3 regions of the Microbacterium sp. NPDC055521 genome follow, and region 1 is predicted to be linked to each of the others. Evidence: predicted binding sites of a transcription regulator. Region 1 holds the regulator's gene; each other region holds the start of a gene.

Region 1 (10,388 bases):
GATCGGTGGTCGTCGTCACTCAGGCCGACCCCAAGGCCACGGCGGCCGATGTCGACCAGGTGGTGTCCGGCTACCGCGACCTGGCACGAGAGGTGGTCGCGATTCCGTTCGACCACGAGATGGTCGACGGCCATCTGAGGCTGGGCGCCCTCGCGCCGGCGACGCAGTCGGCCTGGCTGGCGGCGGGCGCCGCCGTCGCACGCGGGCTCTGATCACGGGGACGAGCGCCCTTCGGTGCGCTCGTCACACCCGCGGTCCGATCAGAGCGATCCGATCCAGTTGCGCAGCAGCCGGATGCCCGCTTCCCCCGACTTCTCGGGGTGGAACTGCGTCGCCGAGAGCGGACCGTTCTCGACGGCGGCGATGAAGCGCTCACCGTGAGTCGCCCACGTCACGGCCGGCTGCGGGAACGGCGCGATGACGTCGAGCTCCCACGCGGTGGCGGCGTACGAGTGCAGGAAGTAGAAGCGCTCGTCCTCGATACCGTCGAAGAGCACGCTGCCCTCCCCCGGCTCGACCGTGTTCCAGCCCATGTGCGGCAGCACGGGGGCGTCCAGCTCGGCCACCGTGCCCGGCCACTCACCCAGCCCCTCGGCGGGCTGGCCGCGCTCGACGCCGCGCTCGAACATCACCTGCATGCCGACGCAGATGCCGAGCACCGGGCGTCCGCCGGCCAGGCGCCGGTCGATGATCTCGTCACCGCCGTGTGCGACCAGCGCGTCGCGAACCGCGGCGAAGGCGCCCACGCCGGGCACGAGCAGTCCGTCCGCCTCGAGGGCCCGGCTGCGATCACGCGTGAGCTCGACCTCGGCCCCCGCTGCGGCCAGAGCCTTCACGGCGGAGTGCACGTTGCCGGAGTCGTAGTCGAAGACGACGACACGACGCTCGGTCACAGCGCGCCCTTGGTCGAGGGGATGCCGTCGACGAGCGGGTCGACGGCCTTTGCCTGACGGAACGCGCGGGCGAACGCCTTGAATTCGGCTTCGGCGATGTGGTGCGGGTCGCGGCCCCCGAGGAGGCGCACGTGCACGGTCAGGCCGGCGTTGAGGGTGATCGCCTCGAACACGTGGCGCACCAGCGATCCGGTGAAGTGACCGCCGATGAGGTGGAACTCGAAGCCCGCGGGCTCACCGTCGTGCACGAGGAACGGGCGGCCCGAGATGTCGACCACGGCCTGAGCGAGAGCCTCGTCGAGGGGCACCAGCGCATCGCCGTAGCGCGAGATGCCCGCCTTGTCGCCGAGCGCTTCGCGGATCGCCTGGCCGAGCACGATCGAGATGTCCTCGACCGTGTGGTGCGCGTCGATGTGCGTGTCGCCGGTGGCGCGCACCGTGAGGTCGGTGAGCGAGTGCTTCGCGAACGCCGTGAGCATGTGGTCGAAGAACGGAACGCTCGTGTCGATGTCGCTGCGTCCCGTGCCGTCGAGGTCGATGACGACCTCGACGGTCGACTCGGAGGTGCTGCGGGTTCGGCGGGCGGTGCGGGTGGTCATGCGGGCGATCCAATCGACGCGAGGGCTTCCAGGAATGCGGTGGTCTCGGCTTCGGTGCCGGCGGAGACACGCAGGTGATGCGGGATTCCGACGTCGCGGATGAGCACTCCGCGGTCGTACAGTGCACGCCAGAGGGCCTGCGGGTCGTCGACTCCGCCGAACAGCACGAAGTTCGACCACGAGGCGTGCGGCCGGTATCCGAGGGCCTCGAGCGTGGCCGAGATGCGCTCACGCTGCTCGACGATCTCGTCGACCATCTGCAGCATGGTCGACGAGTTGCGCAGCGCCGCAACGGCTGCGGCCTGCGTGAGAGCACTGAGGTGGTAGGGAAGGCGCACGAGCCGCAGCGCATCGATGAACGCCGGGTCGGCGGCCAGATAGCCCACCCGGGCGCCGGCGAAGGCGAAGGCCTTGCTCATCGTGCGCGAGACGGCGAGCCGCGGCCGGCCGGCCAGCAGGCTCAGCGCCGAGGGGGCGTCGTGCGGGGCGAACTCCTGGTAGGCCTCATCGACGATCACGACGCCGCGCGTCGCGTCGTAGACGGCCTCGATGACGTCGAGTCCCAGCGGGGTGCCGGTGGGGTTGTTCGGGGTGCACAGGATGACGACGTCGGGGTCTGCCTCGGCGACCTGCCGCGCGGCATCATCGGGGTCGAGCGTGAAGTCGTCGTGCCGGGCGCCCGCGAGCCACTGCGCGCCCGTGCCCTGCGTGATCAGCGGGTACATCGAGTAGGTGGGCGCGAACCCGAAGGCGGTGCGGCCCGGGCCGGCGAACGCCTGCATGATGTGCTGCAGCACCTCGTTCGAGCCGTTGCCCGCCCAGATCTGCTCGGCCGTCAGCCCGTGACCGAGGTACGCGGCGAACGCCTCTCGCAGCTGCGTGAACTCACGGTCGGGGTAGCGGTTGACGTCGCGCAGCGCGAGGGCGATGTCGTCGAGGATGTCGCTGGCGACCTCGTCGGGAACCCGATGCGTGTTCTCGTTGACGTTCAGAGCGACCGGGAGCGGCGCCTGCGGGGCACCGTACGGCGTGAGCCCGCGCAGGTCGGCGCGGAGGGGCAGCTCATCGAGGGATGTCACATGCTCCATCGTAGGCCGCGCATCGCGCGCGCCGCCGCGGATGACGGCGCGCTCACCCGGAGTAGGCCGTCGGGATCGCGATCGACGTGCCTACCTGGATCATGCCGGTGGTGAGGTCGTTGAGACGCTTGATGTCGTCGATGACGTCGCGCGGATCGGAGGCGGGTGCTGCCTCGGCTGCGATAGACCACAGCGTGTCACCGGGCAGAACCGTCACGGTCTCGAAGGCGACCGGCTCACTCTCACCGGACGCGACAGCCGAGCCGCCGGCCAGAAGGGAGACGGCGATGCCTGCGATGACCGGTGCGGCGGCGAGGGCGGCGAGCAGACGACGACCGCGCGCCGTGAGGCGCAGCCGGGTCGAGACAGAACGCCGTGCAGCGGCCGTGACCGTGAAGGTCTCGGGGGCCTGGATGCTGGTGGTGCTCATGTGATGCTCCTCTTCGCTCTCCTCCGCCCTTCGGGCGGAAGGGGTGCAGCTTTCGCATCCGGCATCCGGCCGGGGATGCCGGATGCGAAGCTACGTTCCGAATGTATCTTCGATATCGAACATCTGTCAAGAATTCTTCGAATACCGTGCCGTCACTTCTGCGACACGCTCGAACAGATCTTCCGTTATCCGGGCGAACTCGGATACGGTTTCGATGAAGTCAGCCCACCATGGGCCACCGACATTCGAACCGGATCCCCGCGACGACGCGGATCCGACCGTGTGAGGGTATGAAGGAGCATCCATGAGCGACACCCCCGAGACCGCAGCCGAGGCTCCCCGCACGCGACGCCGCAAGAGCCTGAGCCCCAAGCAGATGGCGATCCTCGAGGTGATCCAGACCTCGATCGCCCGCCACGGCTACCCGCCGAGCATGCGCGAGATCGGCGACGCGGTGGGGCTGAAGTCGCTCTCGAGCGTCACTCACCAGCTCGGGCAGCTCGAGCTGAGCGGCTACCTGCGCCGCGACCCGGGCAAGACCCGCGCGATGGAGGTGCTGATCGACCTTCCCGGCAGCGGTACCGAGAACCCCGCCGACACCGCCCCGTCCGTAGGGGACGCCGCGCTGGTGCCCCTCGTCGGCCAGATCGCCGCGGGAGTGCCGATCACGGCCGACCAGCAGGTGGAGGAGATCTTCCCGCTGCCGAGGCAGCTGGTGGGCAAGGGCGATCTGTTCATGCTGAAAGTCAACGGCGAGTCGATGATCGACGCGGCGATCTGCGACGGCGACTGGGTCGTCGTGCGCACGCAGAACAATGCCGAGAACGGCGAGATCGTCGCCGCCATGATCGATGGGGAGGCGACGGTGAAGACCTTCCGCCGGCGAGACGGGCACACCTGGCTGCTGCCCCGCAACTCGGCGTTCGAGCCCATCCTCGGCGACGAGGCGGTCGTGCTCGGCAAGGTCGTCGCGGTGCTCCGCTCGGTCTGATCGCGCGCCTGCGACGGAGAGAGGCGCCGCTTCCCGGTCGGGAAGGGGCGCCTCTCTTGCTGGACGGGCGTCAGACGGCGACCGCGACGTCCTCACGGACGCGCCGGGTGGCCTCGACGATGTTGCGCAGCGACTCGACGGTCTCCTCGTAGGCGCGGGTCTTCAGACCGCAGTCGGGGTTCACCCACAGCTGCCGCAGCGGCAGCTCGTCGACGGCGCGGCGCAGCAGAGCCTCGATCTCGTCGACGCTGGGCACCCGCGGCGAGTGGATGTCGTACACGCCGGGGCCGACCCCGTGATCGAAGCCGAAGCGCGCGATGTCGGCGACGACCTCCATGCGGCTGCGCGCGGCCTCGATCGAGGTCACATCGGCGTCGAGGGCGCGGATCGCATCGATCACCACGCCGAACTCCGAGTAGCAGAGGTGCGTGTGGATCTGCGTCGCCGCAGCGGCACCGGCGGTCGCGAGGCGGAACGAGCGCACCGACCAGTCGAGGTAGTCGGCCTGATCCGCCGCCTTCAGCGGCAGCAGCTCGCGCAGCGCCGGCTCGTCGACCTGGATGATCGCGATACCGGCGGCCTCGAGGTCGGTGATCTCGTCTCGCAGGGCGAGGGCGACCTGATCGGCGGTCTCGCCGAGCGGCTGGTCGTCGCGTACGAACGACCACGCGAGAATCGTCACGGGACCGGTGAGCATGCCCTTGACCGGCTTCGCGCTGAGCGACTGGGCGTACGCGGCCCACGAGACGGTGATCGGCGCCGGGCGCGACACGTCTCCCCAGAGGATCGAGGGCCGGGTGGCGCGCGAGCCGTAGGACTGCACCCAGCCGTGCTGGGTGACGGCGAACCCGTCGAGGTGCTCGGCGAAGTACTGCACCATGTCGTTGCGCTCGGGCTCGCCGTGCACGAGCACGTCGAGGCCGAGCTCCTCCTGCAGGGCGACGACCTGGTCGATCTCGCGGCGCAGGAAGTCGTCGTAGTCGTCGGCGGGCAGCTCGCCGCGCAGGAACTGGGCGCGGGCCCTGCGGATGTCGCCGGTCTGCGGGAACGAGCCGATCGTCGTCAGGGGCAGTGCGGGCAGGTTCAGCGCCCGCTGCGCGCTCTCGCGCTCGGCATACGAGACGCGCGAGAACTCCGCCTCGGCGACCTCGTGCCCGCGCACCGCCCCGTCGCGCACGCCGGGGGCGGCATGCCGGTCGGCGAGGGCTGCGGATGCCGCATCCAGCGCGTCGGCGATGGCCTCCCGGCCCCGGCCCAGCCCCCGCGCGAGGGTGACGACCTGGCCGACCTTCTGGTCGGCGAAGGCGAGCCACGAGACCAGACGCGGATCGAGTGCCGTCTCGTCGTCGACGTCGTGCGGCACGTGCAGCAGCGAGGTCGAGGTGGATGCCGACACCGCGGCCGCGCCGAGCGCGCGCAGCGACTCGAGCTTCGCGAACGCCGCGTCGAGGTCGCCGCGCCAGATGTTGTGTCCGTCGACCACGCCGCCGACGAGGGTCTTCCCTTCGAGCGTGGGCAGTGCGGCGGGCACCTCGCCGCGGACGAGGTCGACGCCGATCGCCTCGACGGGCGCGGCGGCCAGCACGTCGAGCGTCGCGCCGAGCGCGGCGTACGGGGCTGCCACGAAGATCTGCGGGCGCGCGCTCGCGCCGCCGAGCACCGCGAGGGCGCGGGCTGCGGCATCCGCCAGGGTCGCGGTGTCGACCGGCAGCGACTCGCTGACCAGCGCCGGCTCGTCGAGCTGCACCCACTGGGCGCCGCCTGCCTTCAGCTTGGCCAGCAGCTCGGCGTAGACCGGCAGCAGGTCATCGAGTCGGCTGAGCGGCTCGAAGCCCTCCGGTGCGTCATCCGACGCCTTCGCCAGGGCGAGCAGGGTGACCGGTCCGACGATCACCGGGCGGGTGACGTACCCGGCGGCCGCAGCCTCGGCGACCTGCTGCACGAGATGCTCGCTGGCGAGGGAGAAGGCCGTCTCGGGGCCGATCTCCGGCACGAGGTAGTGGTAGTTCGAGTTGAACCACTTGGTCATCTCGAGCGGTGCGCGCTCGCCCTCGCCGCGGGCGACCGTGAAGTACGCATCCAGTCCGATGGTGCCGTCGGCATCGCGAAGATCGTCGAAGCGGGTCGGGATGGCGCCGACGGTGACCGCGGCGTCGAGCACCTGGTCGTAGAACGAGAACGACTCGGGGATCGACGAGTCATCGCGGCCGAGGCCGAGCTCGGCGAGACGGGCGCGCGTCGTCGCACGCAGCTCGGCGGCGGTGCGCTCGAGCTCGGCCTGGTCGGCGCGGCCGGCCCAGAATGCCTCGACGGCCTTCTTCAGCTCGCGACGGCGGCCGATGCGCGGGTAGCCGAGGATCGTCCCTGCGGGGAAAGCGGTCATGGTGTTCCTTTCGATGCTGCGGAGAGCTGGCGCGCGGGGATGACCCCGGCGGACTGGAGGACGTCGAGCACGGTCTCGTGCTGGTTGAACGCGTACAGGTGCACACCGGGCGCCCCGCCGTCGACGACGGCACGGATGAGGTCGGCGGCCCAGCGGATGCCGATCTGCCGGCGCCCCTCGGTGGTCGGCTCGACCTCGAGCTCGATCGCGAGCTCGCTCGGCAGCTCTTCGCCGGTCAGCTCGAGCACGCGCGCCAGGCGCGCGGGCGAGGTGATCGGCATGATGCCGGGAAGGATCGGGATCGTGACACCGGCGCGGCGCGCACGTTCGACGAACGCGAGGTAGTGGTCGGAGTGGAAGAAGAGCTGCGTGATCGCGACGGTCGCCCCAGCGGCCTGCTTCGCGAGCAGCGCGTCGACGTGCTGGCTGCTGTACGCCGAGCGGGGGTGGCCGTTGGGAAAGGCTGCGACGGCGATGTTCACCTTGCGGCGCGGCGCGACCCGCACGGCACCCGGGTTGCCGCGCACCGGCGACTCCTCGTACGGCGCCCGCTCGGCCTGCACGCGGTCGATCAGCTGCACGAGCTGCGCCGAGCTCTCGAGGTCGCCGAGGAACACGTCGTCCTCGCTCCGGCCCGCCGGCGGGTCGCCGCGCAGCGCGAGGAAGCTCAGGACCCCGGCATCCAGGAACTCGCGGATCAGACGGGCGGCGCCCGCATAGGTGTTGCCCACACACGTGAGATGCGCGAGCGGCTCGGTGTCGGTGTGCGTGCGGATGTATCGCAGCACGTCGAGCGAGCGGCCGCCGGTCGAGCCTCCCGCGCCGTAGGTGACCGAGATGAACTCCGGCCCTGCGTCGGCGAGGCGGTCGATCGTGTCGCGCAGGGCGCGCGTGCTCTCAGCCGTGCGCGGCGGATACAGCTCGAAGGAGAACGGGATGCTGCTCATGGCGATTCTCCTTCGGGACCGGTGCGGCGGGGTGTCCTCAGACGGTAGGACAGCCGATCGGCACGGCGCACATGTGTGACGCCGTGTGTCACCTGCGGGTCTGGCTAGGCTCGGATCATGACCGCACCGTTCGGCTCGTGGCCCTCACCGTTCACCGCGCAGATGATCGCGCAGGCATCCCCCCGCATCGACGGAGCCCGCTTCGTCGGCGACGAGGTGTGGTGGGGCGAATCCGTTCCCGCCGAGGGCGGCCGGGTGACGGTGCGCGGTTCGGGCGGCGACGAGATCCTGCCGGCGCCGTGGAGCGCGCGTTCGCGCGTGCACGAGTACGGCGGCGGAGCGTGGACAGCCGATGCCGAGGGCACGCTGTACTTCGTGCACGGCGGCGACCAGCGCATCCGCCGGATGCCACGCGGCGGGGCCCCCGAGCCGCTGACCGCTGCCGGCCCCTCGTACGGCGGCCTGCGGCTGCAGCACGGCCGGCTGCTCGCGGTGCGCGAGGATCTCCGGCCCGAGCAGCATCTGCGCGCCATCGTCGAGATCCCGCTGGACGGCACGGCGGCCGACGACGAGTCCGCCGTGCGGACGCTCGTCTCGGCGAGCGGCTTCGTCGCACATCCTGCGCTCTCTCCCGACGGGAAGCGGCTGGCGTGGGTGCAGTGGAGCACCGTCCGGATGCCCTGGGAGCAGGCGCTGCTGCACGTCGCGCCGGTTCACGGCGACGAGATCGAGTCGACACCCACGCGTGCGGCCCTGCAGCCCGAATGGATGAACGACGACGAGCTGCTGTACCTGGATGACCCGTCTGGGCGCTGGAATCTGCAGCGGCTGCGGTCGGGGGGCGCCACGACCGCGTTCGCCGCCGCCGACGCCGACACCGGCGGCGGGCTCTGGGTGCTCGGCAACCGCTGGTACCAGCCTCTCGACGACGGCCGCATCGTCGCCGTGCGCACGAACGGATCCGACGAGATCGTGCTCATCTCGCCCGACGGCGAGGTCGTCGAGCTGCTCACCCTGCCGATCACGGCCGGCGCGAGCATCGACGACGCGCAGGGATCGCGGGTGCTCATCTCGGGCGCGGGCCGGACGGTCGGGGCGGGGCTGTGGTGCGTCGACCTCGACGACGGCACGATCACGACGGTGACCGGCGGTGCCGAGGCCGATGCCCGCTGGGTTCCCCGTGCCCGCCCGGTGACCTTCGACGGCCCGCACGGACCGGTGCACGCATTCGACTACCCGCCCACCAGCCCCGACGTCTCAGCGCCCGAAGGCGAGCTGCCGCCGTACCTCGTCATGGTGCACGGCGGCCCCACCGCGCACGTCTCGGGGGCGGCATCCACCGCGTACGCGTACTGGACCAGCCGCGGCATCGGCGTGCTCGACGTGAACTACGGCGGATCGACCGGCTACGGCCGCGCCTACCGCGAGCGTCTGGACGGGCAGTGGGGCGTGGTCGACGTCGACGACGTGATCGCCGCCGCGCGCGGCATGGCCGACGCCGGACTCGCAGACCCCTCCCGCCTCGCGATCCGCGGCGGATCGGCCGGCGGCTGGACGGTGCTGTGCGCGCTGGTGCGCGGCGGGACGTTCACCGCCGGCATCTCGCGATACGGCGTGGCGGATCTGCGGATGCTGGCCGCCGAGACCCACGACTTCGAGGCGCACTACATCGACGGCCTGGTCGGACCGCTGCCCGAGGCGGAGAGCGTGTACATCGAGCGGTCGCCGCTCTCGCACGCCGACCGGATCGACGTGCCGGTGCTGCTGCAGCAGGGGTCGGATGACCGGGTCGTGCCGCCGTCGCAGTCAGAGGCGATCCGCGACGCGCTGGCTGCCCGCGGCGTGCCGCACGAGTACCTGCTGTTCGAGGGCGAGGGGCACGGCTTCCGCTCGGCGGAGACGATCATCGCATCACTGGAAGCCGAACTGCGCTTCCTGGGTCGCACGTTCGGCTTCGACGCCGCGCTGTAGCCGCTACTCCCCCACGCGGTTGCGCAGACGCATGGCGCGCGCGGCCTCGCGGGTGTCCTGGCGCTCGCGCAGGGTCTGCCGCTTGTCGTACTCCTTCTTGCCCTTCGCCAGCGCGATCTCGACCTTGGCGCGGCCGTCCGAGAAGTACAGCTTCAGCGGGATGAGGGTGTAGCCGCCGGCGGAGACGGCGTGCTCGAGCTTGCGGATCTCGTCCTTGTGCAGCAGCAGCTTGCGGATGCGCTTGGCGGAGTGGTTGGTCCAGTGCCCCTGGGAGTACTCGGGGATGTGCACGGCGTCGAGGTACGCCTCGCCGCCCTTCACGTACGCGTAGCCGTCGCTGAGGTTCGCGCGCCCCTGGCGCAGCGACTTGACCTCGGTGCCGGTGAGCACGAGGCCCGCCTCGTACGACTTCTCGAGGTTGTAGTCGTGACGCGCGCGACGGTTGGTCGCGATGACCTTCTCCCCGCGTTCCCTGGGCATGTTCTTCTCCTGACGATGGACAGCCCCTCAGCCTACCGGGTCAGGTGCGCAGCCAGCGCCGGATCGCGAAGCCGGCAGACAGGGCCGCCAGCACGACGCCGATGCCGATCAGCACGGGCACGACGAACACGGCATCCTGCATGTCGACCAGGGGACGCATGAACGGGACCCGCTCGGCGAGATATCCTTCGACGCCGAACTTCACCCCGGCCAGCACGGCCGTGCTGGCGAACACCGATCCGAGGAACGCGGCGAACACGCCCTCGAGCACGAACGGCGTCTGGATCGAGCGGTTCGACGCGCCCACCAGACGCATGATGCCGATCTCCTTGCGGCGCGCATACGCCGACAGCCGGATGGTCGTGGCGATCAGCAGCACGGCCGCGATGAGCATGAGAGCCGCGACGCCGACGGCGATGTACGTCGCCACGGTGAGCGCCGAGAAGAGCGGATCGAGCAGACGGCGCTGATCCTGCACCTCGTCGACGCCGGCGACTCCCGAGAACGCCTCGGTGAGCACGCGCGACTGCTGCGGATCCTTCATGGTGACGCGGAATGCGACACCCATGTTCTCGACGCCGAACGCGTTCGCCTGCTCCTCGCCGAAGCGCTCGA
Region 2 (10,388 bases), on a different contig from region 1:
AGCAGGCTCGACTTGCCCGCGTTGGTGTATCCCGCGATCGCGACCGACGGGATGGTGTTGCGCTTGCGCTCGGCGCGCTTCGCGTCGCGCGCGGGCGCGAAGTCACGGATCTGCTTGCGCAGCTGCGCCATGCGGGTGCGGATGCGACGGCGGTCGAGCTCGATCTTCGTCTCACCCGGTCCGCGCGAGCCCATGCCCGCGCCGCCGGCGCCGACCTGGCCACCGGCCTGGCGGCTCATCGACTCACCCCAGCCACGCAGGCGCGGCAGCAGGTACTCGAGCTGCGCGAGCTCGACCTGCGCCTTGCCCTCGCGGCTCTTCGCGTGCTGGCTGAAGATGTCGAGGATGACGGTGGTCCGGTCGATGACCTTCACCTTCACGACGTCCTCGAGCGCGCGTCGCTGGCTGGAGGCGAGCTCCGCGTCGGCGATGACGGTGTCGGCGCCGACCGCGGCGACGATGTCCTTCAGCTCCTGCGCCTTGCCCCGGCCGAGGTAGGTCGCAGGGTCGGGGTGCGGCCTGCGCTGCAGCAGACCGTCGAGCACCACGGCACCGGCGGTCTCGGCGAGGGCGGCGAGCTCACGCAGCGAGTTCTCGGCATCCTCCTGCGCGCCCTGCGGGTACACGCCGACGAGTACGACGTTCTCGAGCCGCAGCTGCCGGTACTCGACTTCGGTGACGTCCTCGAGTTCGGTGGACAGCCCGGCGACGCGGCGCAGCGCGTGCCGGTCCTCGAGATCCCACTGCTCGCCGTCCGCGTCGGAATGACCGGCGGATGCCATGTCCTGCAGCGCCTGGGCGGCACCGAACACGCGCGGCTGCGTGCGCGGCTCTGCGTTCGCGAGCACGCGGTCCAGTGCGTCCTGTGTGGTGTTGTCGTCGTTGATGTTCGTCATCCGGTGGTGAACTCTGTCCTCTCTGAGAAGCGCCTTAACCTTAGCCCGCGGTGTCCGGTACGCTCACTGCATGCCGTCGTCCGATCATTACTTCAGTGCGGCCCCGGCCAGTGCCGAGAACCTCCGAACCATCACCGTTCCGCTCGCGGGACGCGATCGGGAGGTGACCACCGCGGGCGGCGTGTTCAGCCCCGAACGTCTCGACACGGGCACCGCGGTGCTGTTCGCCAATATGGCTCCTCTGCCGCCGAGCGGCAACTTCCTCGACCTCGGATGCGGGTGGGGTCCGATCAGTCTCACGATGGCCCTTTCGACGCCGCACGCCGTGATCTGGGCGGTGGATGTGAACGAGCGCGCACTGGATCTCACCAGGCGCAACGCCGAAGCCCTCGGCCTCACCAATGTGAACGCCGTGAAGCCCGAGGATGTTCCCGACGACCTGGTCTTCACCACGATCCGCTCGAATCCGCCGATCCGGGTGGGCAAGAGCGAGCTGCACAACATGCTCGAGCGCTGGATCCCGCGCCTCGACGAGCGCAGCGACGCCTGGCTGGTGGTGCAGCGCAACCTCGGGTCCGATTCGCTGCAGCGGTGGATGGCCACGGTGTTCACGCCCGGCTTCAGCGTGAGCCGTGCGGCGACCGGCAAGGGGTACCGGATCCTCAAGGTGCGCCGGCACGGCACACCGCCGACCGCCCCGATCGTGCTGCCCGAGTGAGCGATCGACCTCAGACGAGGTCGATCTCGCCGCGGTAGACGAGCTGCGCGGGTCCGGACAGCGCGACGTGCTCGCCGTCCTCCGCGGGGAACATCCGCACCCCGAGCACACCGCCCGGCACCTCGACGCGCCACTGGTGTGGTGCCCTGGCGCCGGCCCAATGCCGCACCGCGAGAGCCGTGGCAGCGACGCCCGTGCCGCAGCTGAGGGTCTCGCCGACACCGCGCTCGTGCACGCGCATCCGCACATGCCCGACGCCGTCACGCACCAGCGGCTCACCGGGCACGACGAACTCGACGTTGGCTCCGTCGACGGGGGCCGGGTCGAGCACCGGGGTGGGATTGAGGTCGAGTTCCGCCAGTTCGTCGTCGGATGCCAGGGCGACCACCACGTGCGGGTTGCCGACGTCGATGCCGAGCCCTGGTCGCGGCACCGAGAGACCGGCCGCGCGGGCGAGCGGCTCGCCGCCGGCGAGCTTCCACAGCCCGAGATCGACCTGGTAGCCGGTCTCGGAGCGCATCACGTCGCGCACGCCCGCCCTCGTGCCGATTGGCAGCGTCGAGCCACTGTCGATCGTGGCGAGACCGGCACGCAGCAGGTAGTGAGCGAAGACGCGGATGCCGTTGCCGCACATCTCGGCGATCGACCCGTCGGCATTGCGGTAGTCCATGAACCACTCGGCCTCGGGCTCTTCAGCCAGAACCGTCGCGCCTTCAGGAATGGCCACCGAACGCACGACCCGCAGCACGCCGTCAGCGCCGACGCCGAAGTTGCGGTCGCAGAGCGCCTGCACCTGGGTCGCTGACAGATCCAGCTCGCCGTCGACGTCCTCGATGATCACGAAGTCGTTGCCGGTGCCGTGCCCCTTGGTGAATGCGACCATACGAACAGTCTAGAGAGCGCCGGAACCCGTGACCCGGTACCGGCCGCACAGCAATGGGTGCACACCCAGGTCGGCTGCGCGTAGTCCCAGCGGCCCTGTTCGTACCGCATGACCCATTCGAATGTCGACGCGGCCGGGGCTCAGTGGATCAGCGACTCGACGTCGACGGGGTGCTCGGCCCACTCGATGTCGGGATAGCGCTTGAACCACGACACCTGCCGCCGCGCGTAGCGACGGGTGAGGGCCTGCGTCTCGGCGATCGCATCGTCTTGAGTGGTGTCGCCGCGCAGCTGCGCGAGAGCCTGGGCGTATCCGATCGCTCGCGACGCGGTGACGCCGTCTTCGATTCCGTCGACACGCAGGCGCTCGACCTCGTCGAGCATCCCGCCCTGCCACATCCATTCCACTCGTCGATCGAGCCGCTCGACCAGCAGCTCCCGCGGCGTGTGAAGACCGATGATCCGGGTAGCCGGATGCCACAGCTCCGGCTTCTCGGGCAGCGCGGCCCCGTGCGTGGTGCCGCCCTGCTCGATCACCTCGAGCGCGCGGACGACGCGCCGGCCGTTCTTCGGATCGATGCGCGCCGCTGTCGCGGGGTCGCGCTCGCGTAGCCGTTCGAACAGCGCGCCCGCACCGCTCTCGGCAAGCTCGGCTTCGAGGCGCGCCCGGAGCGCGGCATCCCTCGGCGGGAACCGGAAGTCGAAGATCACGCTTGAGACGTACAGTCCGGATCCGCCGACGAGGATCGCATCTCCCCCGCGGGCGTGGATGGCGGCGATCGCCTCACGGGCGAGCGGCTGATACCAGGCGACGGCCGCCTCATCGGTGACCTCGCGGACGTCGAACAGGTGGTGCGGGATGCCGCGCCGCTCGTCGATGCGGAGCTTGGCGGTGCCGATGTCCATGCCCCGGTACAGCTGCATGGCGTCGGCGTTGACGACCTCGGCCGGGTTGCCACGCGCACGCAGCTGCTCGGCGAGATCGAGTGCGAGCTCGCTCTTGCCGGTGCCCGTGGCGCCGACCACCGCCCAGAGCCGCGGCGCATCGGGCCGCGCCGCGCCGGGGATCAAGATCCGACAGGGCGCAGCGTGGGCAGTCCCAGGGAGACCGCGCGCGGCGCGCCGGACTCCCCCGACGGTGCGGGGACGCCGCACGACGCGGCCTGCGCGCGATCCCACGCGTCGCCGCCGCGGGTGCGGCGGATGCGCAGCGGTGCGCCGGTCGGGTCGTCGGCGAGCAGATGGAACGGCGCGCCGTGCGTGATCTTCGCCGTGACGACGTCGCCGGGGCGCGGGAGCTCGGATCCGGGGGTCACCTCGAAGTGCACGAGCCGGTTGTCTTCAGCACGCCCGGTGAGGCGATGCGTCGAGGCATCCTTCTTGCCCTCGCCGACGGAGACGAGCACCTCGACCTCGCGGCCGACCTGCTTCTGGTTCTCCTCCAGCGAGATCCGCTCCTGCAGGGCGATCAGGCGGTTGTACCGCTCTTGCACGGCCTCCTTCGGCACCTGGTTCTGCATCGTGGCCGCCGGCGTGCCCTCGCGGATGGAGTACTGGAAGGTGAAGGCGCCCGAGAAGCGGGACTGCTCGACGACGCGCATGGTGTCTTCGAAGTCCTCGTCGGTCTCACCGGGGAAGCCGACGATGATGTCGGTGGTGATGGCCGCGTGCGGGATGCGCTCGCGCACGCGCTCGATGATGCCGAGGTAGCGGGAGCTGCGGTACGAGCGACGCATCGCCTTGAGGATGCTGTCACTGCCCGACTGCAACGGCATGTGCAGCTGAGGCATCACGTTGGGCGTCTCGGCCATCGCATCGATGACGTCGTCGGTGAACGCGGCGGGGTGCGGGCTGGTGAAGCGGATGCGCTCGAGTCCTTCGATCTCTCCCGCTGCGCGCAGCAGCTTGCTGAACGCCTGGCGGTCGCCGAACTCGACACCGTAGGAGTTGACGTTCTGCCCGAGCAGCGTGACCTCGATCGCTCCGTCTTCGACGAGCAGCCGGATCTCATTGAGGATGTCGCCGGGACGGCGGTCCTTCTCCTTGCCTCGCAGGCTCGGGACGATGCAGAACGTGCAGGTGTTGTTGCAGCCGACCGAGATCGACACCCAGCCGCTGTGCGCGGAGTCGCGCTTGGTGGGCAGCGTCGACGGGAAGATCTCGAGCGACTCGAGGATCTCGAGCTCGGCCTCGCCGTTGTGGCGTGCGCGCTCGAGCAGGCCGGGCAGGGAGCCCATGTTGTGCGTGCCGAAGACGACGTCGACCCAGGGAGCCTTGTCGAGCACCGCCTGCTGGTCCATCTGCGCGAGGCATCCGCCGACGGCGATCTGCATGCCCTCGTGCTTGTCCTTTCGGGACTTGAGATGCCCGAGGGTGCCGTACAGCTTGCCGGCGGCGTTGTCGCGCACGGCGCAGGTGTTGATGATCACGATGTCGGCCTCGTCGCCGGCATCCGCCCGCACGTACCCTGCGCTCTCGAGCGAACCCGACAGGCGCTCGGAGTCGTGCACGTTCATCTGGCAGCCGAAGGTGCGCACCTCGTAGGAGCGACGGCGCCCGTCGGCGGTCATCGCCGCGGTGGAGAGCGCGATGATCGTCGGTTCGGAAGAGAGAGAAGACATGGTGGTTCCATTCTACGAGCCGCCCGGCCGGGTGGCGGGGCGGCTCGTAGAGAGGATGCTCAGTCGGAGTCGACGAATCGCACGCCGGAGGAGTGCGCACCGGACGGGCGGGTCGTCGCGCGACGCACTCCGACCTCGCCCAGGGCTGTGCGTGCGGCGTTCATCGCGACGGAGCCGCCGTAGCCGCGGCGGGCCAGCTGCCCGTGCAGCCGGCGCAGTGCGGTGTCGTAGTCGAGGCGGCTCATGCCCGATGCCTTGCTGCGGGCGAACTCCAGCGCCCGCTCGGCATCGTCGTCGGGCAGCTCAGCGAGCGCGTCGTCGACGATGTCACGCGGGATGCCGCGCTGCCCGAGCGACCGCGCCAGGGCGATGCGTCCCTGCCCCTTCCGCTCGGATCCTGAGGTCACCAGCAGCGAGGCGAGCGTGTGATCGTCGAGGTAGCTGCGGCGGAGGAACTCGTCGATGACGTCGTCGATCGCGTCGCGGTCGAGACCGTTCTCGCGCAGCACCGACCGCGCCTCCGAGACCGACAGCTGCTTGGCGCGCAGCTTGCGCACCAGAGCCTCCTCTGCGCGCTGACGGATCTCGTCGGCATCCGATTCGAGCGGCACGGCGTCGTCATGATTCTCGGCCGGATCGTCGAGCCGCGGAGCTCCCCCGAACAACGGGATCACCGGGGCGAGCCCGTCGTCAGCGGAGGACATCAGGCCGGACGGCGTTCGGCGAGCTCGTCGACGGTGTCTTCCGCCTTGGCGCCCACACCCAGCTTCTGCTTGATCTGCGTCTCGATCGCCATGGCGACGTCGTCGTTCTTGATCAGGAAGTTGCGGGCGTTCTCCTTGCCCTGGCCGAGCTGGTCACCGTCGTAGGTGTACCACGAGCCAGACTTCTTGACGATGCCGTGCTCGACGCCGAAGTCGATGAGGCTGCCCTCGCGCGAGATCCCGATGCCGTAGAGGATGTCGAACTCCGCCTGCTTGAACGGCGGGGCCATCTTGTTCTTGACGACCTTGACACGGGTGCGGTTTCCGACCGCCTCGGTGCCGTCCTTCAGGGTCTCGATGCGCCGGATGTCGAGGCGCACCGAGGCGTAGAACTTCAGCGCCTTACCGCCGGCCGTGGTCTCGGGCGAGCCGAAGAACACACCGATCTTCTCGCGCAGCTGGTTGATGAAGATGGCCGTGGTCCTGGTCTGGTTCAGCCCACCGGTCAGCTTTCGCAGCGCCTGCGACATGAGACGCGCCTGCAGACCCACGTGCGAGTCGCCCATCTCGCCCTTGATCTCGGCCTCGGGCACGAGGGCGGCGACGGAGTCGATGACGACGAGGTCGATCGCGCCGGAGCGGATCAGCATGTCGGCGATCTCGAGGGCCTGCTCACCCGTGTCGGGCTGCGAGACGAGCAGCTGGTCGATGTCGACGCCGAGCTTGCGTGCGTATTCGGGGTCGAGCGCGTGCTCGGCGTCGATGAACGCGGCGATTCCGCCGGCGCGCTGCGCGTTGGCGATCGCGTGCAGGGTCAGCGTCGTCTTACCGGACGATTCGGGACCGTAGATCTCGATGATGCGTCCACGCGGCAGACCTCCGATGCCGAGGGCGACGTCGAGGGCGATCGACCCGGTCTGGATCACCTCGACAGGAGCGCGCTCGTCGCTGCCCAGTCGCATGATCGACCCCTTGCCGAACTGACGCTCGATGTGTGCGAGTGCGGAATCCAGGGCCTTCTCGCGGTCGTCGGTGGATGGCATGACGTGCTCCTCTGTATCTCGAAGTTCTGCCGCCTGTAGGCTGTCGCGGCCGTTCCGGATGGAGTGACTCTGCGACAAGGCGTATGGCTCAGTGCCACATCTCTCACCGTATGAGCGGCCACCGACATTGGATCGGTGACAGCGTCTGATGTGGAGAAGATGACCTCAAGACCACTTGTGCAGAACATTACGCACACATCGAACACATCTTCGACGACACGCCGAGGATTGGCCGCAGAGTTTCGTTCAGCGCTCGCGTGGATCCAGCCGTCCCACGCCGTAGCGCCGCGTCGCAGGCACGTCGGTCTCATCACACAGCGCGAGCCAGATATCGCGCGGCGGCACCCCGGCATCCAGTGCCTCACGGGCCGTCCTGCCCAGCGTGCCCAGGATCAGGTCGTGCACAAGAGAATCCGCGCGGCCGCCGAACTCGTCGTCGACCGCGCGGAGGAACTCGCTTCGTCGCATGTGGGGAGTGCGCTGCGGCGTCAGTGCAGCGACAGCTCGGGCTCGACCGCGGCGACGAGATCGTCGGGGACGACGTCCGGGAACGGACTGAGGCCTTCGAGCACGGAAATGCGGTCGCCGACCTCGCGCATGATCGTCGAGATGGGCACGTCGAGTGCCTCTGCGACCGATGCGAGGATCTCGCTCGACGCCTCCTTCTGACCGCGCTCGACCTCGCTCAGATACCCGAGAGCCACGGAGGCCTTGCTCGCGACCTGGCGCAGAGTGCGCCCCTTCTGCAGGCGGAAGTCCCGCAGCACATCGCCGATTTCCTGTCTGACGAGGATCATCGGAACCTCCTTTCCGTTGCGCCACCCGGAGACTGCTCCGAGGGGATCGCCAGTCTAACCCGATCGGTTGTCGTCGAATCTACTGTTTCTCGCTGTGCTTGAGTTGTGAGTGAGCGGCTTGTCACGTAGAAGACAACGTCGATGCGCGCGGGCCTATTCCCGCACCGCTGCCAGCGCCGCGGAGACGGCCGCCGCTGTCGCCTGCGCACGGATCTCGGCGCGCGTGCCGGCGAACAGGTTCGGGATGCTCCGGATGCCCGTCGCCGTGGCGACGCCGATGTGCACAGTGCCGACCGGCTGGCCGTCGGGCGAGTCCGGCCCGGCGATCCCCGTCGTCGCGATGCCCACGTCGGCCGGACGATCGTCGACGGCCACGGCGCGCCGCACCCCCTCGGCCATCTGCGCGGCCACGTCGGGATGCACGGCACCGTGCTCGGCGAGCAGAGCGGCGTCCACGCCGAGCAGCGTGTGCTTGACCGGGGTCGCATAGGCGACGATGCCGCCGAGCAGAGCAGCCGACGCACCGGGGACCGACACGATCTCGGCGGCGACCGCACCTCCGGTGAGCGACTCCGCGACGCCCAGCGTCCAGCCGCGCTCGCGCAGAGCGGCGACCAGCAGCGCGGCGTCGGTCATCCGGCCCTCCGGCGACCGCGCACCTGCGCCACGATGTAGTCGATGCCGCTCGCGACGGTGAGCACGAGCGCCAGGATCATCAGCACCTGCGTGACCACCACCCAGGCCGTGTGACCGACGAGCCCGCCCAGCGGCAGCAGCGCCCAGCTCAGCGCGAGGCCCTGGACGACGGTCTTGATCTTGCCCATCCAGGCCGCGGCGACGACGTGCTCGTGCACGAGTGTGAAGCGGTGGATCGTGATCGCCCACTCACGGACGAGGATCACGATGACGATCCACCACGGAACCTCGCCGAGGATGGCGAGCCCGAGGAAGCCCGCGCCGGTGAGCAGCTTGTCGGCGATCGGATCCCACAGCTTTCCGAAGTCGCTCACGATGTCGTACCTGCGCGCGAGGTAGCCGTCGACCCAGTCGGTCGAGATGGCGAGCACGAAGAGCCCCGCAGCCACCCAGCGCATGACGATGTCGTCGGCGCCGAACGCACCCGCGAGAAGAAGGAGCACGAAGAAGACGACCGCGAGCGGGATGCGGGCGATCGTGATCGCGTTGGGAAGCTGCCTCGGAATCGTCATCAGTCGCGCCCCGTCAGTCCCCAGGCGTCTTCGTCGCCGTCGTCATCGCTCTCGACCACCGGCAGCCCTTCGAACTGCTGGGCCACGGGATCGCGTCCGTACGGGTCGGCGGAGGCGCTCGCGGGCGGTGCGGCAGGCGCGGCAGGTGCCGGTGCGTCGTCTCCGCGCAGCTTCGCGAGCACTCCCGGCAGCTGCTCCGACGTGACCAGCACATCGCGGGCCTTCGAGCCCTCCGAGGGCCCGACGATCTCGCGTGATTCGAGCAGGTCCATGAGGCGTCCGGCCTTGGCGAAGCCGACGCGCAGCTTGCGCTGCAGCATCGACGTCGACCCGAACTGCGAAGACACGATCAGCTCGGCCGCCGCGAGCAGCAGTTCGAGATCGTCTCCGATGTCTTCGTCGACCTCCTTCTTGCGCGCTTCGGCCGACTCCTGCACGTCGGGGCGGTACTCGGGTCGCGCCTGCTGCGTGACGTGCTTCACGACCGCCGAGATCTCGGCCTCGTCGACCCAGGCGCCCTGCAGACGGAACGGCTTCGACGAGCCCATCGGCGAGAACAGCGCGTCGCCCTGACCGATCAGCTTGTCGGCGCCGGGCGCATCGAGGATGACGCGGCTGTCGGTGACGCTGGTGACGGCGAAGGCCAGACGCGAGGGCACGTTCGCCTTGATCAGGCCCGTGACGACGTCGACGCTGGGGCGCTGCGTGGCGAGCACGAGGTGGATGCCCGATGCGCGCGCCAGCTGGGTGATCCGAACGATCGAGTCCTCGACGTCCCGCGGGGCGACCATCATCAGGTCGGCGAGCTCATCGACCACGACCAGCAGGTAGGGGTAGGGCTTGAGCACGCGCTCGCTGCCCGGCGGCAGCTGCACCTCTCCGGCGCGCACCGCCTTGTTGAAGTCGTCGATGTGGCGGTAGCCGAACGACGCCAGGTCGTCGTACCGCATGTCCATCTCCTTCACGACCCACTGCAGCGCCTCGGCCGCCTTCTTCGGGTTCGTGATGATGGGCGTGATCAGGTGCGGCACGCCCGCGTAGTTGGTCAGCTCGACCCGTTTCGGGTCGATCAGCACCATGCGCACATCAGCGGGGCGGGCGCGCATGAGCAGGCTCGTGATCATCGAGTTCACGAAGCTGGACTTTCCCGACCCTGTCGAACCGGCGACGAGCAGGTGCGGCATCTTGGCCAGGTTCGCCACGACGATGTTGCCGCCGACATCCTTGCCGACGCCGATGGTCAGCGGGTGCGTGCTCTTCTGCGCCGCGCTCGAGCGCAGCACATCGCCGAGCGCGACGGTCTCCTTGTCGACGTTGGGGATCTCGATGCCGATGGCGCTCTTGCCCGGAATGGGCGACAGGATGCGCACGTCGTTCGACGCGACCGCATAGGCGAAGTTGTTGCTCAGCTGCAGGATCTTCTCGACCTTGACGCCGTGACCGACCTCGATCTCGTACTGCGTGACCGTCGGACCGCGCGAGAAGCCGGTGACCTTGGCGTCGACCTTGAACTGCTCGA
Region 3 (10,388 bases), on a different contig from region 1:
GGTGGTCGACGAGGCGGCGGAGATGTCGGTCGGCGATGCGCAGGCGGCGTTCCTCGATGAACGGTTCATGCTCGACCGCGGTGCGGGGGAGGGCGCGGGGGCGTCGGCGAGCGACCGCCTCGCTCGGCTCGACCTGGCGCTGACGTCGGCGGCGGCACGCCTGGCATCCGATCGCCGCGCCGCGGTCGAGGCGCACGACGAGCAGCGGGAGCGGATGCTGCAGCTGATGTCGTCGTTCCTCGAGAGGTGGCCGAACCTCAACCTGCTGCCGGATCCGGATGCCTCGGTGCCCGAGTTCCTCGGCATCCTCGAGGCGCTGCGTACGAACGGGCTGCACGAGCTCGAGAGCGAATGGCGCGACAGTCTGCTGGGGCTCTCGGGCAACGACCTGACCAGCCTCGATTCGACGCTGAGCCGATCGGTGCGCGAGATCAGGGAGCGCATCGAGCCGATCAACAGCATCATGCGCGAGCTGCCGTTCTACGACGACCGGCATCGCCTGCAGATCTCGCCGCGCGAGAACCAGTCCGAGGCCCGCCGGCGCTTCCGTCGAGAGCTGCGCGAGGTGCGCGGGCTGATCGAGGCGGCATCGACCGACGACGAGCGCGAGCACGCGTACAAGCGGATGAGCCGTCTGATCGGGCGGATGCGTCGCACGGCGCCCGACTTCGCCGAGCTGATCGATGTGCGCAACCACGTGCGCGTGTCGGCCGAGCGGGTGCTCGCCGAGACGGGGGAGCACGTCGCCCTGTACGACCACATCGGCGAGAAGTCGGGTGGTGAGTCGCAGGAGCTGGTCGCGTTCATCGTCGGCGCGGCTCTGCGATATCAGCTGGGGGATGCCGGCGCGTCGCGTCCGCGCTACGCCCCGGTGTTCATGGACGAGGCGCTGATCAAGGCCGACGCGCACTTCACCAAGCGCGCGATCGGCGCGTGGCGGGGGCTGGGCTTCCAGCTCGTGATCGGCGCGCCGAACGACAAGTACAGCGCGATCGAGCCGCACGTCGATGTGGAGTACACGATCCTCAAGGACACGCGAGGTCGGTCGTGGGCGAAGCCGAAGGTCGCGGTCTGAGGCAGCGATTCCTGGTGGCGCGTGCCAGCGGGGTCGCGCGGGTCAAGCGGGGCAGCGCGGCCGGGCCGCAGCCTCCGGCAAGGCCGCGGGACTGCCAGGGCAGAGCAGAGCGCAGCGATCGGCGCCGTCAGGCGGCGATGTCGTAGCGGGCTCTGCCGCCGAGGCGGGGTGCGCGGGTGCGATCGATGTGTGGTGGTGGGATGAACCACACTCGTCCCCTGATGCCCGAGCGCGCATCGGTGTTCTCGATCCGGATCTCCCACCCGTTGTCATGGATGCGATGGTGACAGGTCGAGCACAGCAGGATCCCGTTGGCGAGGTCCGTCGGCCCGGTGTCTCGGTTCCACCAGGCGATGTGGTGCACTTCGGTCATGTTCGGTGGGAGTCCGCACATCGCGCATCCGCCGTCTCGGTCGACGAGGGCGACTTTCTGCTGTCGGGTGAACAGGCGCTTCTCGCGTCCCCAGTCGAGGATGTCCCCGGCGCTGTCGAGCACGCAGGGGATGACGCCGCCGCTGGCGGCCATCCGGCGGATCGCGGTGACGGAGATGGGCTGGTCGATCCCGTCGATGCTTCCCGCGCCCGTGCCCGCTTCGAGATCCGATGCGTTGATGCGGACGATGACGGTGGCACCGCTGACGGGCATCCGGCTGTCGCAGTCGAGCGCGTGCGCGCAGAACAGGGTGAGGGCGTCGGCGCGCATCATGGTGACGGTGCGCTGATCGGCATCCGCATCAACGACGCCCGTGTCGGCCAGGTCTTTGCGGGCCTGGAACTGTGCCGACACGTATCCGTCGATCGCGGCTTTGATCGGCGCGCCTTCTTCGACGGGGGTGACGAGGTTGAGGTGCAGCATGCCGTCGCGTTCGAACATGCTCAGCGCCCGCTGCGCGCGGTGTTCTTCTTCTCGCGCTTCGAGCTTGTCGGCTTCGAGTACCGCTTCGGCGCGCTTGACGAGTCGGCGCACGTCATCCAGCGACAGTCCCACGGCCCGCTCGACGAGCTGCTGCTCGACATCCGCCACAAGATCTTTGTCGGCCCCGATCCGGGCCCGGTCGAGGAACTCCACGATCACCGCCGCCCCGGTACCACCCAGGCGGCCGGAGGTGACGGCACCCTGCACGGCCGGGTACTTCGCCGGCGCCGGCTCGCCGAGCAGGTTCTGCCGGGGCGCGATCGCCTCGCCGACTTTCACCAGCCGCGCCGCGTCTCCCGCGCTGGTGCCGGTGGTGGTCGCGATGAGCTGCGCGGTGTTGCGGAATCCTTGCTGCTTCGCCAGCGACTCCGCACCCAGCTCCGGTCGGGATTCGTGCGCGATGGCCGCGGCGACGTCGGCCTGCAGGGCATCCAGCGCCCGCCGCGCGGACCCGATGGCGCGGGTCATCGACACGAGGTCTGACCGGTCGAGGTCGGCCGCGGAGCCGGCATCCGCCCACACCCCGGCGAGAGCCGTGACGGCTTCTCGCAACGGGTGCAGAGCGGATGCTGACATGTGAAAAGCCTAAACGCCGGCCAACCACAAGTCAAGCAGAATTACGAAGAAAACTGTACCACTTCTCCGCAAATATCGAAACTATATGCGACTCAAGAAACGCGTCGGTCAGGCATCCTAGGCATCAACCGCCGACATCCGCGGCCGGCCCTCGCGTCTAGGCTGAACAGGTGCGCATCCGCCTCGACATCGCCTACGACGGCACCCATTTCCGCGGCTGGGCCAAGCAGCCGGGCCTGCGCACGGTGCAGGGCACGATCGAGGCGGCGCTCGCCCGCATCCTCGGCTCCGAGGCGCAGCTGGTCGTCGCGGGTCGGACGGATGCCGGGGTGCACGCCTCCGATCAGGTCGCGCACGTCGACCTCGATGACGCCCAGTGGGCTCGGCTGCAGACGCGGCACGGCCATGCGGCCACCGATCCTGCGGGGTCGCTCGCCCGTCGCATCCGGGGTGTGCTCGGCAACTACCCCGACGTGACCGTCACCCGCACCAGCCTCGCGCCCGGGGGATTCGACGCGCGCTTCTCGGCCGTGTGGCGTCGGTACGCCTACCGGCTCGCCGACGCCACGGTCGGCTACGACCCGATGCGCCGCAACGACACCACGACGATCCGCGCCGCGCTCGACGTCGGGCGGATGGATGCGTCAGCGCAGACCCTCATCGGCCTGCACGACTTCGCCGCCTACTGCAAGCCGCGGGAGGAAGCGACGACGATCCGCACCCTGCTCGACTACCGGTGGACACGCGATCGCGACGGCGTGCTGATCGCCGAGGTGAAGGCCGACGCGTTCTGCCACAGCATGGTTCGCGCCCTGGTCGGCGCGTGCGTGGCGGTGGGGGAGGGCAAGCTCGAGGTGGTGGATGTCGCCCGGCTGCGCGACGAGCTCACCCGCACGAGCGCGTTCAAGGTGCTGCCGGCGAGGGGACTCACTCTCGTCGAGGTCGGGTATCCGGCTGACGAACTGCTGGCATCCCGCGCCGAGCAGACGCGCGCCCGACGCGACCGCGACGAGGAATAGTCCCGGTCGAGCCTCTCGCGCAACCCCGTCGCGCGCTCGGATGGCGCCGGTAACGTGGCGGGCATGAGAGTGATCTCGTATAACCTTCGCAAGCATCGCGCCGCAACGGAGCTGGCGGCGCTCGTCGCGGAGCACGATCCCGACATCCTCTGTCTGCAGGAGTGCGACACCACGGCCCTTCCGGATGCCATCGGCGGACTCTCCCTCGTGCACACCACCAGCGGCAATCGGCTAGGGCTCGCGATGTACCTGCGCCGCAACACGTTCCAGGTCGAGCAGGTGCGCACGATCGGGCTGAAGAAGTCGCTGCACGATCGGGTGCTGAAGCCCGCGCACGAGCGTGTGCTCGGCGCGCAGCTGCGCGACATCGACACCGGGCGGGGGCTGATCGTCGCGTCGTTCCACGCCGCGCCCCTCACCGCGCTCAACTCGCTGCGCCGCAATCAGATCAGAGCGGGTCTCGACGCCCTGCAGGACCTCGGCCCCGGGATGCCCGTGCTCATGGTGGGCGACTACAACTACCCCGTGTTCAAAGAGAGCCTCGGCCAGACCGTGCGCGACCACGGGTACACGCTCACCCTCAGCGACGACCGCACGTACACGCGCTACCGCGTGTTCAAGGGGCACTACGACTTCGCGACCTCGGTCGGCTTCGACATCTCGAAGATCACGACCCTGCCGCAGGCCACGAGCGACCATCGCCCGATCCTGGTGACCGCCGAGGCCGAGTAGTTCGGCCTCAGCCTCCGGATGCTGTAAGGTTGACCCTTGGTGTGTGATCAACTGCGGTCGCACCCGCGAACGTGAGCCCTCCACTGGCGCGTGTTCCACTCGGATCCTCGAGACGGAACCCACCCCGGAGTGGGATTCACGAACCTCTCCGTTCGAATCAAGAAAGCAGCACTATCGTGACGCGCACTTACACCCCGAAGGCCGGGCAGGTCCAGCGTGACTGGATCGTCATCGACGCCACCGACGTCGTTCTCGGCCGCCTGGCATCGCACGCAGCAGCAATCCTGCGTGGCAAGCACAAGCCCACCTTCGCCCCGCACGTCGACGTGGGTGACTTCGTCATCATCGTCAACGCCGAGAAGGTCGCCCTCACGGGTCAGAAGCTCCAGAAGAAGATGGCCTACCGCCACTCCGGCTACCCGGGCGGTCTGACCGCCACGAGCTACGCCGAGCTCCTCGAGAAGCACCCGGTTCGCGCCGTGGAGAAGGCCGTCCGCGGCATGCTCCCGAAGAACACCCTGGGTCGTCAGCAGCTGTCGAAGCTCAAGGTGTACGCAGGTGCCGAGCACCCGCACGCCGCTCAGCAGCCCACGCCGTACACCCTCGACCAGGTCGCCCAGTAAGCGCCGTAAGACTTAAGGACATACTCGTGGCTGAAATCCAGGACACCACCGAATTCCCGCAGACCTTCTCGACCTCGAGCCCTGAGGCAGAGGTCCAGGAGTCGGCTCCCCGCCCCGTGCTCTCCGTTCCCGGTGCCGCTGTCGGCCGTCGCAAGCAGGCCATCGCCCGCGTGCGTCTGGTTCCCGGCTCGGGCACCATCACCATCAACGGTCGCACGCTCGAGGACTACTTCCCGAACAAGCTGCACCAGCAGCTGATCAACGACCCCTTCACGGTGCTGAACCTGCAGGGTGCGTACGACGTCATCGCCCGCATCTCGGGTGGCGGCGACTCGGGCCAGGCCGGCGCGCTGCGCCTCGGCATCGCCCGTGCGCTGAACAACATCGACGCCGAGAACAACCGCCCGACCCTCAAGAAGGCCGGCTTCCTCTCGCGCGACGCTCGCGTCATCGAGCGCAAGAAGGCCGGTCTCAAGAAGGCCCGCAAGGCTCCTCAGTACTCGAAGCGCTGATCCGCGCAGTTCCTGTTATGGCACTGTTCGGAACGGACGGCGTGCGGGGGCTGGCCAACGGTCAGCTCCTCACCGCCGAACTTGCGCTCCACCTGGCCCAGGCGACTGCTGTCGTCCTGGGCCAGGGCCGTATCGCCGAGGCGCGTCGCACCGCCGGCAAGCGGCTCACCGCTGTCGTCGCGCGTGATCCGCGCATCTCGGGGCACTTCCTCAGCGCCGCGGTCGAGGCGGGTCTCGCGTCGTCGGGCGTGGATGTGCTCGATGCGGGCATCCTGCCCACGCCGGCCGCGGCGTTCCTCATCTCGGACATCGACGCCGACTTCGGCGTGATGATCTCGGCCTCGCACAACGCGGCCCCCGACAACGGCATCAAGATCTTCGCGCGCGGCGGAGTGAAGCTGCCCGATGTCGTCGAACAGCGCATCGAAGAGCACATCGAGTCTCGGGAGAAGCTGCAGCCGACCGGCGGCGACGTCGGTCGCGTCATCCGGTTCTCGGATGCCGAGGATCGCTACGTCATGCACCTGCTGGCCTCGCTGCCGCACCGGCTCGACGGCATCCACGTCGTTCTCGACTGCGCCAACGGCGCGGCATCCGGCGCCTCGCCCGAGGTGTTCACCGCGGCGGGCGCCAAGGTCACCGTCATCGGGGCGGATCCCGATGGCCTGAACATCAACGACGGCGTCGGATCGACCCACCTCGACAAGCTCGCGGCGGAGGTCATCCGCGTCGGAGCCGACATCGGCATCGCACACGACGGCGACGCCGACCGCTGCCTCGCCGTCGACGCCGACGGGAAGATCGTCGACGGCGACCAGATCATGGCCATCCTGGCCGTGGCGATGAAGAGCCGCGGCAAGCTGGTCGACGACACGCTCGTCGCCACCGTGATGAGCAACCTCGGCCTGCACATCGCCATGCGCGAGCAGGGCATCACCGTGCGTCAGACCGCGGTGGGCGACCGTTACGTGCTCGAGGACATGAACGCCGGCGGCTACTCGCTCGGCGGCGAGCAGTCGGGTCACGTGATCATGAGCGATTTCGCCACCACCGGCGACGGCCTGCTCACGGGGCTCCACCTGGTCGCCGAGATGGCGCGTCAGAAGAAGTCGATCGCCGAACTGGCCTCGATCATGACGGTCTACCCGCAGGTGATGATCAACGTGAAGGACGTCGACAAGGACGCCGTCTCGGATCACGCCGGCGTACAGGAAGCCGTGAAGGACGTCGAGGCCCAGCTGGGCGCGACCGGCCGGGTGCTGCTGCGCAAGTCGGGCACCGAGCCGCTCGTGCGCGTGATGGTCGAGGCAGCGGATGCCGAGACCGCGAACTCCCACGCGGAATCGTTGGCGCGCACGGTGCGACAGCACCTCGCGCTCTGAGACGCCCTCCGGTCAGAAAGGCGGTCACCCTCGCGGGTGGCCGCCTTTTCGCATGCCCGGCAGAGAAGACGGGAGCGGCCCCAGCGAGTGGGGACTCAGCAGGGGCCGCTGACACGGGCCGCTGGGGACAGCTCCGCATCTGACGCGAGGCACTGGGGATGCCGGACCGCGCCAGCGACGCATGTGACAGCGTCGCCCTTCGACTCTATCGCTGAAAGCGTCGGATGAGCTCTGGTTCAGCTTGTGGTTCGATTGCGTGCCTGACGGACGTTCGCGGACGACGTTATCATTCGCCGACGATCAGGGTGAAGGACACATCCGGCACGGTCTGGTCGGGATCGCCGAGCAGCACATCCGTCGTTCCGGGCGCCACCGCCTTGATCCGAATCTCGCTCCCGTCGCGCGACGGCTCGTACGCCCCGATACTGCTGTCGAGGATCATCGCGTCGTAGATGACCGCGTCCTCGCCCTGGGTGTCGATGCCGAGGCTTTCGCCATTCTGCAGCTTCACCTTCTGCCCCTGCAATTCGTCGATCGTCTTAACGACGGTGGCCGGCTTCTGCTCGGGAGCAGCCGGTGCGAAGCAGCCGGTGAGGGTGAATGCGAGGATGATCGCCAGTGCTGTCCCCACAGCTCGTGACTTGAACATGGAGCAAGTGTGACAGATGCAGGCCTCCAGTAGTATGCCCGCATGGGGATGCGGAGAAAGCTTGGGGACTTCACCGGTGCCGGCTACGACAAGGGGCGCGGAGTGGGGTGGCAGGCGGCGTGGCAGATGGCCTCGAGTCTGCTCGTGATTCCCTGGTTCGTGCCCCCGCGAGTGCGGGTTGCGGTGCTCAGGGCGTTCGGCGCGCGGATCGGCTCGGGCGTGAACCTGCGGGCAGGAGTGCGCGTGCACTGGCCGTGGAAGCTCGAGATCGGCGATGACTCGTGGATCGGCGAGCGGGTCTGGCTGCTCAACCTCGAGCCGATCCGGATCGGCGCCGACGTATGCGTGTCGCAGGCGGCGTTCCTGTGCACGGGCAGCCACGATCGCCGGTCCCCGTCGTTCGAATTCGACAACGCGCCCATCCATATTCAGGACGGAGCGTGGATCGCCGCGCGCGCGACGATTCTCCGCGGCGTGACCGTAGGTGCGGATGCCGTGGTCGGGGCAACCGCGCTGGTCTCCGCGGACGTCCAGCCGGGTGCGGTCGTGCTCGCCCCGCGTGCCCAGGAATCCTCGTTGCGATGAGGATCCTCGGTGTGGTGACCCTCGTCAGCCCCCACGGTGAGTACGGAGGTCCGCTGCGAGTCGCGGTCAACCAGCTGCGCGAGCTCGCGGAACGCGGGCACGAGGTCGTGCTCGCCGGCAGCCACCGGGGGTATGCCGGCGCCCCGCCGACGCAGCTCGACGGAGTGCCGCTGCGGCTGTATCCGGCGCGCACCTTCCTGCCCGGCGCTGGTTTCGCGGGACTGACCTCGCCAGGGCTTCTTCGGGGCGTGCGATCGAACGTCCGACTCTTCGACGTCGTGCACGTGCACGCGGCTCGAGACCTGGTCACGTTGCCCGCCGCCCGGCTCGCTCAGCGTTCCGGGGTTCGCACGGTGTTGCAGACGCACGGCATGATCGACGAGTCCGACAATCCACTCGCCGTCCCGCTCGACGCGGCTCTCACCCGGCCTGCTCTTCGCTCGGCGTCGGCGGTCACGTACCTCACAGAGAAGGAGCGCCGGTCGCTGGAGGCGGTCGGACGTGGGCGGACGCAGTTGACCCATCTCTCGAACGGTGTGCCGATCGCGGCGCGGGAAGAACCGAGAGAGGGCATCCGTGAGGTGCTCTATCTCGCCCGGCTCGCTCCCCGTAAGAACCCGGTGATGTTCGCCGAGGTGGCGTCCGAGCTCGCGACGGAGTTCCCCGATGTCCGGTTCTGCATCGTAGGTCCGGACGAGGGCGCCGGGGTCGAGGTCGAGCAGGTCATCGCCGCCGCAGGTCTCGGTGACCGCCTGCGCTGGGAGGGCGCGCTCGCTCCTGAGGAGACGCTGGTGCGGATGAGGGATGCCTCGATCTACGTTCTGCCCAGCGTCGACGAGCCCTATCCGATGTCGGTCCTGGAGGCGATGTCGGTCGGGCTTCCGGTGGTCGTGACGAGCTCCTGCGGATTGGCCGAGTTCGTCGCGACGCATCAGGCCGGGATCGTCGTCGAACCGTCGGCACCGGCACTGCGGACGGCCATCGCCACGCTCCTGTCAGACCCGGAATCGGCTCGTGCTGCCGGGGGACGAGGACGGTCGGCAGTGGTCGAGACGAAGAGCATGGCAGCCATCGCTGACCGGCTCGAGGAGCTGTACTCGGAGACGGGATGACGCCTCGATTCGCGCTACTGTGTCCGAAACGTTATCATTGAGGGGCAACTCGGGGGAGGGCGGCCGGTGTGAAAGCACCGGGGTCGAACAGTACCCGGATCCGAAAGGCCCTATGAATACCCCTCCCCTCACCGATCATCGGCGTGCCCGCGCCCGCTTCGGGCGACGTGTCCATGTCGCCATCCTCGCCGCGCTGGCCGTCGCCGTGGGAGTGATTCTTCCCACCACGCCGCTGGGCGGCGCCGCTGCGAACGCAGCAGCCAGCCAGACGACGCTCTCCGCGACCGAAGCCACGTTCACCACCTCGCGCAAGCCCGCGGCCGTCCACGGGGATCTGCCCTACCTCAGCACGAGTTCCACCCAGGACCGCACCTACATCAAGTTCGACGGCGCCGCCCTCAAGGGCAAGAAGATCGTCGGCGCTCAGCTGGTGCTCCGGGTCGCCACGACCCAGGCCACCAAGCCTGGCGTACAGGTCTACAGCGCACCGTCATCGTGGAGCGAGAACACACTCACCGACGCGAACAAGCTCGCCGACAGCACCGTGCGCCTGAACACCACCGCTCCCCAGGTGCGCGCCGGGCAAGCTGTCACGATCCCGCTGCAGAATCTCAGCACCCTGTCGACGTCGGGCGCCTTCGCGCTTCGCGTGCAGTACTCGCAGGCTGCCGTCGGCACCACGTTCGTCGGCGCCGGAGCCAACGCCCCCAAGCTGATCCTGAGCCTCGAGGATAGCGATACCGCCGCTGTGCCGTCGCAGCCGGTCGCCCCGCCGGCCGCGTCGACGAGTGACAAGAAGGTGCTCGCGGTGTACTTCCCGCCGTTCCCGCTGTCGCTGGACAACAAGCCGACGGAATCGGACTACTACACCCGCAACTACCTGCCGGTCGCCGGCGAGGGCGGCATGCACGCCGCGTACGGCGGTCTCCTTCGTGACCGACCCATCCCGGTCGGACAGTCGGCGTCGCCCACCTGGCAGCTCGACAACCTGCGCACCGAGATCCAGCAGGCCAAGACCGCCGGCATCGACGGCTTCTTCGTGAACATCATGGGCGTCTCGGGACTCAACTGGACCACCACGGTGAATCTGTTCGCCGCGGGTGAGAAAGAGAACTTCAAGATCATTCCGATGATCGACGGCACGACGAGCATCTCGCGGCTGACGCCGGCCGAGGTCGCCGCAGCACTGGCGCCCCTCTTCAAGAGC

What was found. Region 1 encodes LexA, which represses DNA repair genes until DNA is damaged. Its sites were predicted from a motif close to TCGAACANNTGTTCGA; they were not measured.
Region 2: recA (recombinase RecA) is a predicted target of LexA. The motif match lies at 7,063-7,078, and genes of this name have one in related genera.
Region 3: ACWGSM_RS06930 (DUF222 domain-containing protein) is a predicted target of LexA. The motif match lies at 2,643-2,658, and genes of this name have one in related genera.

What each region holds. Positions count from the first base shown of each region.
Region 1 covers NZ_JBSHJX010000012.1:33,738-44,125, forward strand. Annotated here, with positions in the region: gene ACWGSM_RS11575 (MinD/ParA family ATP-binding protein) at 1-212, shown strand, start outside; gene hisH (imidazole glycerol phosphate synthase subunit HisH) at 261-893, opposite strand; gene hisB (imidazoleglycerol-phosphate dehydratase HisB) at 890-1,492, opposite strand; gene ACWGSM_RS11590 (histidinol-phosphate transaminase) at 1,489-2,580, opposite strand; gene ACWGSM_RS11595 (LysM peptidoglycan-binding domain-containing protein) at 2,624-3,001, opposite strand; gene lexA (transcriptional repressor LexA) at 3,306-3,992, shown strand; gene metE (5-methyltetrahydropteroyltriglutamate--homocysteine S-methyltransferase) at 4,063-6,375, opposite strand; gene ACWGSM_RS11610 (methylenetetrahydrofolate reductase) at 6,372-7,322, opposite strand; gene ACWGSM_RS11615 (prolyl oligopeptidase family serine peptidase) at 7,440-9,293, shown strand; gene smpB (SsrA-binding protein SmpB) at 9,297-9,773, opposite strand; gene ftsX (permease-like cell division protein FtsX) at 9,814-10,388, opposite strand, start outside.
Region 2 covers NZ_JBSHJX010000002.1:111,438-121,825, forward strand. Annotated here, with positions in the region: gene hflX (GTPase HflX) at 1-896, opposite strand, end outside; gene ACWGSM_RS02395 (class I SAM-dependent methyltransferase) at 967-1,614, shown strand; gene dapF (diaminopimelate epimerase) at 1,625-2,497, opposite strand; gene miaA (tRNA (adenosine(37)-N6)-dimethylallyltransferase MiaA) at 2,638-3,522, opposite strand; gene miaB (tRNA (N6-isopentenyl adenosine(37)-C2)-methylthiotransferase MiaB) at 3,564-5,117, opposite strand; gene ACWGSM_RS02415 (regulatory protein RecX) at 5,177-5,821, opposite strand; gene recA (recombinase RecA) at 5,821-6,864, opposite strand; gene ACWGSM_RS02425 (DUF3046 domain-containing protein) at 7,111-7,332, opposite strand; gene ACWGSM_RS02430 (helix-turn-helix domain-containing protein) at 7,353-7,661, opposite strand; gene ACWGSM_RS02435 (CinA family protein) at 7,815-8,297, opposite strand; gene pgsA (CDP-diacylglycerol--glycerol-3-phosphate 3-phosphatidyltransferase) at 8,294-8,869, opposite strand; gene ACWGSM_RS02445 (DNA translocase FtsK) at 8,869-10,388, opposite strand, start outside.
Region 3 covers NZ_JBSHJX010000005.1:60,507-70,894, forward strand. Annotated here, with positions in the region: gene ACWGSM_RS06925 (ATP-binding protein) at 1-1,075, shown strand, start outside; gene ACWGSM_RS06930 (DUF222 domain-containing protein) at 1,203-2,567, opposite strand; gene truA (tRNA pseudouridine(38-40) synthase TruA) at 2,738-3,586, shown strand; gene ACWGSM_RS06940 (endonuclease/exonuclease/phosphatase family protein) at 3,650-4,318, shown strand; gene rplM (50S ribosomal protein L13) at 4,495-4,941, shown strand; gene rpsI (30S ribosomal protein S9) at 4,968-5,453, shown strand; gene glmM (phosphoglucosamine mutase) at 5,471-6,835, shown strand; gene ACWGSM_RS06960 (hypothetical protein) at 7,122-7,484, opposite strand; gene ACWGSM_RS06965 (putative colanic acid biosynthesis acetyltransferase) at 7,527-8,069, shown strand; gene ACWGSM_RS06970 (glycosyltransferase) at 8,066-9,181, shown strand; gene ACWGSM_RS06975 (endo-1,3-alpha-glucanase family glycosylhydrolase) at 9,294-10,388, shown strand, end outside.